Linked DNA regions of Syntrophotalea carbinolica DSM 2380. The protein of the gene in region 2 interacts with the protein of the main gene of each other region in a pairwise test. Links are inferred from orthologs where the notes say so. Each region holds a gene or a part of one and is shown on either strand. Other genes may lie near its edges.

Region 1 (4,271 bases), 360 kb from region 2 along the record:
GCCGACGAAGGCGTCGAGTCGGTGGTTTATCAGGTACCGCAGAGTCACATCGGCGATATCCTGGCCTCGGCGTGGGAGTCGACGGGCATCGCTTTGGCCATGCCTACCTACGAATTCCAGATGTTCCCTCCCATGGCCGCCATTTTGGACGAACTCGGCCGTAAACAGGTCAAAGGCAAACTGGCATTGCGAACGGGTAGTTTCGGCTGGTCCGGAGGTGCGCAGCGGGAGCTGGACGAAATCGTTGCGCGTCAGAAGATGGGCTGGAATTTTCTGGAACCGGTGGAGTTTCGGGGGGCACCCGGTGCAGAGGATCTGAAGCTCATTCGTCAACGCGGTGGAGAACTGGCGAGACAGGTTCGGGAAACCGCCTTGGCGGATGTCTGATCCCCGATCCTGAGGGCGTGGGCAACGGGGGATGTCGAATCGTTTACGGATGTGGCTCTGGGCGGCGTCCGGTTTTGTCAGAGCGTCACAGGGACGACGGCGTGGCATTTTTGCTGATGAATCCATGACGTTGGGGCATGCAGGGGGTTGTCGCCTTCGACGTTTGGGGTTAGAATAACCCCCTTTTTACCCATAAACGAGGTTCTCTCATGGAAGATAAAATGGTGCTGGTCACCATGACCGGTCCGGATCAGGCCGGTATCATTTCAGCCGTGGCCGGATGTATTGCCGAAGCGGGTGCGCGCATTCGCGATATCGAGCAGAGTGTGGCGCATACCATGGTTTCTCTGTCGGTGCTTATCGATTTGCCCGACGGCATGCGCGACCAGAAGCCGTTGCTCAAGGAGTTGCTGTTTCGCGCCAAGGAACTCGGGCTCGATCTCGACTTCGAACCGGTCGACCCGGAATCCTATCGTTTGCGCGAGCCCGGTTGCATGTATGTCCTGACCATGCTCGGCTCGGAGGTCAACGCCGAAGTGCTGACCCGCATCGGTGCCACCCTGGCCGCTGCGCAGGTCAACATCCAGCGTATCAACAAGTTGACCCGTGGACAATTGCGCTGTGTCGAACTTGTCATCAATGTGCCCCCGAGCCTCGACATCAAGGAGCTGACGAGCGAGTTGCTCAACGCCGGCGTCGGTCTCGGCATCGATATCGCCCTGCAGAAGGAAAACCTGCACCGCCGTGCCAAGCGGCTGGTGGTGCTCGATATGGATTCGACCCTGATTCAGGTCGAAGTAATCGACGAGTTGGCGCGGCTGGCCGGCATCGGTGAGCAGGTGGCGGATATCACCCATCGGGCCATGAATGGCGAACTCGATTTTCAGCAGGCTCTGCGCGAACGGGTGGGGCTGCTCAAAGGGCTTTCGAGTGAGGCCCTGGAGGAAGTCTATCGCGCCTTGCCCTTTACCCCCGGAGCCAAAAATCTGATCCGCGTTTTGCGCCAGCTCGGTTTTAAGACCGCGGTGATTTCCGGCGGTTTCAGCTTCTTTACCGACCGCCTCAAAGAGGAACTCGGTCTCGACTATGCCTACGCCAACGACCTTGCCATCGAAAACGGTCAGGTGACCGGTGAGGTGCGTGGAACCATCGTCGATGGACAACGCAAGGCCGAACTGCTGGAGGAGATCGCCCGGCGCGAGGGGATTGCCCTGAGTCAGGTCATCGCCATCGGCGATGGCGCCAACGACCTGCCCATGATCGGCAAGGCCGGTTTGGGCGTGGCTTTCAATGCCAAGGCCCGGGTGCGGGAGCAGGCCCAGTATCGGATCAATCAGCCGAGTCTCGATTCGATTCTCTATCTGCTCGGTATCGCCGAGTGGGAAATGGCGGAGCTGGAGGCGTGAAGCTCCCCGCGCCGCTGATCGAGGGGCGACTGGTGCGCCGCTACAAGCGCTTTCTGGCCGATGTGGAACTGGCCGATGGATCGCTGGTGACGGCGCATACACCCAATACCGGCAGTATGTTGCAGTGTGCCGTGCCCGGGCATCGGGTGTTGATCTCGCGCAGCGACAACCCCAAACGCAAGCTGGCCTACACCCTGGAACTCATTGAAGTGGCGGGGTTCTGGGTCGACACCCATACCCATCGCACCAACCGGGTAGCCGAGGAGGCGCTGCGCGGCGGAGCGGTCCTGGAATTCACCGGCTGGCAGGTGACGCCGGAGCATACTTACGGTGACAGTCGGATCGATTTTTTGCTGCAGCAAAACGATCGTCAGGCCCTGGTGGAGGTCAAAAACGTTACCCTGTTGTGCGATGGACAATGCGCTTGTTTTCCAGATGCGGTCACCACGCGCGGTCAGAAGCATCTCCGCACTTTGATGGACGCTCGTCGGGCGGGGATGCGCGCGGCGATACTTTTCGTTGTGCAGCGCGGCGAGGCGACCGCCTTCAGGCCTGCCGACACGATCGATCCCGAATACGGACGCTTGCTGCGCCAGGCGGTATCCGAGGGGGTAGAAGCTTTGGCCTATCGCACCCGTATCTCACCGACGCAAACCTTCATCGACCGCCGCCTGCCGGTATGGCTCGATTGAGGTTTAAGTGCGGGTAGAGAGTTTTTACCGCAGAGCCCACAGAGAACGCGGAGATATTCATAAAGTTTTGCATTAAACAATTTGATTTTCTCTGCGGTCTCTGCGTGCTCCGCTGTTCATGCTTTATTGGCTCTCCATGAGTTGTCTTCTGCTTCAACTGCATCCCAAAGAAACCTTGCAACAAGGGTAAGTTAGCACCTGGTTCTTTTTAGTACTCACCCTTCAGAATCTTAAGGAGCCCCGCCATGCGCGCGGTCGGCCTGATCACCGAATACAATCCCTTTCACAACGGTCATCTGCATCATCTGCGCGCCAGCCGCGAGGCTGCTGGGGCCGAGGTGGCAGTGGCGGTCATGAGCGGGCACTTCCTGCAGCGCGGTGAGCCGGCCTTGCTCGACAAATGGCGGCGCGCTGAAATGGCGTTGCGCTGTGGCGTCGATGTGGTTGTCGAACTGCCATTTCCTTTCGCGTGTGCCAGCGCACCTCATTTTGCCCGTGGAGCTGTCCAGTGTCTCGATGCCCTCGGTGTCGACAGTCTTTGTTTCGGCAGCGAATCAGGCGACCTGGGGGCTTTGCAACGTTGCGCCCAGTTGCTTGAAGAATGCGGGGAACAAGTAGCTGAACGAACCGCGACACTGCTGCGCCGGGGGATGCATTATGCCGCGGCCCGCAGTCAGGTCTGCGCCGAACTGTCCGGTTGCGACGCCGCCACTCTGCCTTTGCACCAACCCAACAATATCCTCGGTATCGAGTATCTGCGTGCCCTTCGAGCTACCGGCAGCGCCATGCAACCTTTCACCATTTCGCGTCTGGGTGCCGGTTATCACGACGATGCGGTGGGGCCCGGCAACATCGCCAGCGCCAGCGGTATCCGAAAACGACTGGCTATGGGCGAGACCGTGGATGAGCTGCTGCCGGCACCGGCTGTAGATGTGGTGGCGGGGGCCCGTGCCGACCGGCTTTTCCCCGATGAGGATTTGCTGCACCGATTGTTGCTGGCGCAGATCTTTCGCGGCCGCGACTATCTGCAGAGCCTTTACCAGGTCGAAAGCGGCATCGATGCGCGTCTGACCGATGCTGCCGCCACCAGCCGCGACTGGCAGGCATTGGTGGATGCGGTGAAGGTACGTCAGTTCACCCGCACCCGCATTCAGCGGACCCTGATGTACATTCTTAACGATGTACGTGGCGACCTGATGGCCAGCCTGCTGGCTGCCGGTCCGCTTTACCTGCGACTGCTCGGCAGCAGCCCGCGCGGGCGGGCGTTTCTTGGCGCGGCCCGCAAGCGTCGTCGCCTGCCCATGGTCACCAACCTGTCACGGATCTACTCCCAGCTCAAACGCACCTACGGCCCCCGGTCCGAAGACTACCGCCTGGCTTTGGCCATGCTCGAACTCGACCTGCGCGCCACCCGCAACTACTCCCTGCTGCTGCCCGGCTGGTCCGGCGTCAGCCGTGAGCGCGATTTTTTTGAAGCCCCCCTCGATATCCATTCCGCCATCTGAAATTCTGCCGCTTTCCAACCCCGCTTTCCCCCCCCCTGTAGGATGTGCTGAGGAACGAAGCGCATCGATCTTAAACACTGCCGATTTCCAACCCCGCTTTCCCACTCTGCCGGATGTGCTGAGGAACGAAGCGCATCGATCCAGCTCCCTGCTTGAACCTTGTTATACTTACAGCCGGTGTTTGTCCCGTCGGCGATGTCTGCAAAGGGGGAGTGGGGATGATTATTCTGGCCTATGACGGTTCATTGAACGGCGACTGGGTTTCGCGGTACGCCATGCGT
Region 2 (2,931 bases):
TTACGACCTTTCTTGGCTGCGGTAGAGACCGTGCCGATAAATATAATGTTCAACCCCGGACGGCAGCAGATAACGAATGGAACGACCTGCAGCCACCAGTTGCCGAATATGCGTCGAGGAAATATCGAGAAATGTTTCTTCCAGGAAAATCACCACATGGCCGCTTTGATGGCGCAGCATGTGAGCGTTTTCATCGTAACAGAACTGTTCCTGTATGACAACGGGCAGCAACCGTAACGGATCGTCGCAGGGGCTGCCGGGACGGGCCGCCACCACCAGGTTGGTCAGTTCGAACAGGCGCGGAAAATCCTTCCAGATCCCGAGGGATCGATAGGAATCCATGCCGATAATGAAATAAAACTCGTCCCGCGGGTATTCCTGTCGCAGCAGCTCCAGGGTATGAACGGAATAGCTTTTGCCCGCGCGCCGGTTTTCCAGATCGGTCACCGCGAAGTCGGGATTATCGGCAATGGCGGCCGCCACCATGGCGTGGCGGTCGGCAAACGGAATCTCGCCGGCCAACTCCTTGTGCGGCGGTGTCGCCGCCGGTATGAACAGAATGCGGTCGAGTCGGCAGCGTTCCCGCACCTCCTCGGCGATACGCAGATGCGCCGAATGGATGGGGTTGAAAGTTCCGCCGAGGATGCCGAGTTTCATGGTGCGATCCGTTTTCGCCTGCAAATTTCCGAGACTTAGATTTTAGCCGATATTCTTGAAAAAAAAGCACATACCGGCATTAACCGCTGAGACCGCAAAGTACGCAGAGAAAAACAGTATCTATCATAAAGAACTCTTATCTCTGCGAGCTTTGCGGTTAATTTGACCCTGGATGTCACAAGGAACCAAAATCAGGCAGGGCCTTGTGCGGGACAATCTTGTTTTACTCCCTGACCTGGCCTTCCCCGAACACGATAAACTTGCGGGTGGTCAGATCCTCCAGCCCCATGGGTCCGAAGGAGTGCAGTTTGGTGGTGGAAATACCGATCTCCGCCCCCAAACCGAACTGATTGCCGTCGGAAAAACGCGATGAAGCATTGACCATCACCACGCTGGAGTTGATTTCGCGCAAAAACCGCTGGGAATTGGGATAATTCCGGGTAACGATGACTTCCGTATGCAGGGAGCTGTATTGCTGGATGTGCGCGATGGCTGCATCCAGACCGTCCACCACCTTGACCGCCAGAATCAGGTCGAGATATTCCGCCCCCCAGTCCGAATCAACGGCAGGCGTGGTGCCGGGAGCCAGGCGGCAGGTCTCGGCGCAACCGCGCAATTCGACCCCCAACTCGCCAAGCACGCGGGCGATACGCGGCACGAAAACCTCGGCGGCATCCTTGTGAATCAGCAAGGTTTCCATGGCATTGCAGACGCCCGGACGCTGAACCTTGGCATTGACGCAGATTTTTTCAGCCATATCGAAATCGGCATCGGCGTCGACGAAGGAATGGCAGACCCCCTTGTAATGCTTGATTACCGGAATGCGCGAATTTTCACTGACAAAACGGATCAGCCCTTCGCCGCCGCGCGGAATGATCAAATCGATGTAATCTTCCTGTTTGAGCAACTCGGTGACCGCCGCCCGGTCCGTGGTGCCGACCAGTTGCAGAGCACCCGCGGGCAATCCCAGGGCCGCCAGTACGCCTTTGAGCACCCCGGCGATGGCACGGTTGGAATGGATCGCTTCGGACCCGCCGCGCAACACCACGGCATTGCCGCTTTTCAGACACAGGCCGGCAGCATCGGCGGTAACGTTGGGCCGCGACTCGTAAATGATGCCGATCACCCCCAGAGGGATGCGCATGCGTCCGACCTGAATTCCGTTGGGACGACGCCACATGCCGGTTACTTCCCCGACCGGATCGGGCAGTTCGGCCACCTCGCGCAGGCCGTCGGCCATACCCTGAATACGTGCCTCGTCAAGACGCAAGCGATCGAGCATGGCATCGGACAGCCCTTTTTCCCGACCCGCTTCAAGATCCTTGGCATTTTCCGCCATCAAGGCCGTGGTCGCCGCCACCAGGGCATCGGCCATGCCTTTGAGCAGATCGTTCTTGACCGTCGTCGACACCTGGGCCAGAGTCCGCGAGGCATCTCTTGCTTCTTTTGCCAATTGCTTTATTTCGTCCTGCAGCGTCATCAGTATCTCCTGTCATAAGCATGAATCTCTACACGCCTGGGCATGGTCATTTTTTTACCACCAGGTTATCGCGATGAACCACCTCATCGCCGTATTTATAGCCGAGAACAACCTCGATTTCCGACGAGTTGCGCCCCATGATACGTTCCAGTTCCTGCCGCGAATAACTGGCGATGCCTTTGGCGAAGACGCGCCCTTCGGCATCGCAGATACGCACCGCATCGCCGCGATCGAACTTGCCCTCGATAGAGAAAATCCCCGAAGGCAAGAGACTTTTTCCTTTTTCCGCCACGGCCCGGCGTGCGCCTTCGTCGACCAGCAATTTACCGCGACTGGCCTTGCTGAAAGAAATCCAGTGTTTGCGAGCCGTCATGTGCTGGGGCACCGGCAGAAAGAAGGTTCCCAGTTCCTCGCCGGCCATGAGTTTGGGCAACACTCCCGCCTGGCGCCCGTCGACAATAATGGTTCCGACGCCGTAAAGCGTCGCCCGCTTGGCGGCCTCGACCTTGGTTGCCATCCCCCCGGTACCTACCACGGAACCGGCTCCCCCGGCCATTTGTTCAATGTCTTCCGTGATACGTTCGATCACCGAAAACTTCCGCGCGGCAGGATTGGTTTTGGGATTGCTGTCGTAGAGGCCGTTCACGTCCGACAGAATGATCAGCAGATCGGCCTCGGCCAGCGAAGTGGTCAAAGCGGATAGATTATCATTATCCCCGAAACGGATCTCCTCGACCACCACCGTGTCGTTTTCGTTGATAACCGGAACCACGCCGTACTCAAGAAGCGTCATG

The links. Proteins that work in one complex are often made in the same cells at the same time.
Region 1: the proteins of PCAR_RS14050 (region 2) and sfsA interact in binary tests that used the Escherichia coli proteins (3 or more experiments, as listed by UniProt). The link is inferred for Syntrophotalea carbinolica DSM 2380 from one-to-one orthologs.

Annotation. Positions count from the first base shown.
Region 1 is NC_007498.2:2,662,683-2,666,953, reverse strand. The notes cover bases 638-3,637. They hold sfsA (DNA/RNA nuclease SfsA), read left to right. Parts: upstream 638-1,789; coding sequence 1,790-2,485; downstream 2,486-3,637. Other genes in these bases: PCAR_RS12460 (nucleotidyltransferase), read left to right, coding at 2,731-3,637; serB (phosphoserine phosphatase SerB), read left to right, coding at 638-1,793. In the rest of the region: PCAR_RS12475 (FprA family A-type flavoprotein), read left to right, coding at 1-387; more of serB, read left to right, coding at 597-637; more of PCAR_RS12460, read left to right, coding at 3,638-3,990; PCAR_RS12455 (universal stress protein), read left to right, coding at 4,209-4,271. UniProt on the Escherichia coli protein: Binds to DNA non-specifically. Could be a regulatory factor involved in maltose metabolism.
Region 2 is NC_007498.2:3,026,128-3,029,058, forward strand. The notes cover bases 10-2,931. They hold PCAR_RS14050 (glutamate-5-semialdehyde dehydrogenase), read right to left. Parts: upstream 2,138-2,931; coding sequence 881-2,137; downstream 10-880. Other genes in these bases: nadD (nicotinate-nucleotide adenylyltransferase), read right to left, coding at 10-657; proB (glutamate 5-kinase), read right to left, coding at 2,184-2,931. Outside these bases: more of nadD, read right to left, coding at 1-9. UniProt on the Escherichia coli protein: Catalyzes the NADPH-dependent reduction of L-glutamate 5-phosphate into L-glutamate 5-semialdehyde and phosphate. The product spontaneously undergoes cyclization to form 1-pyrroline-5-carboxylate.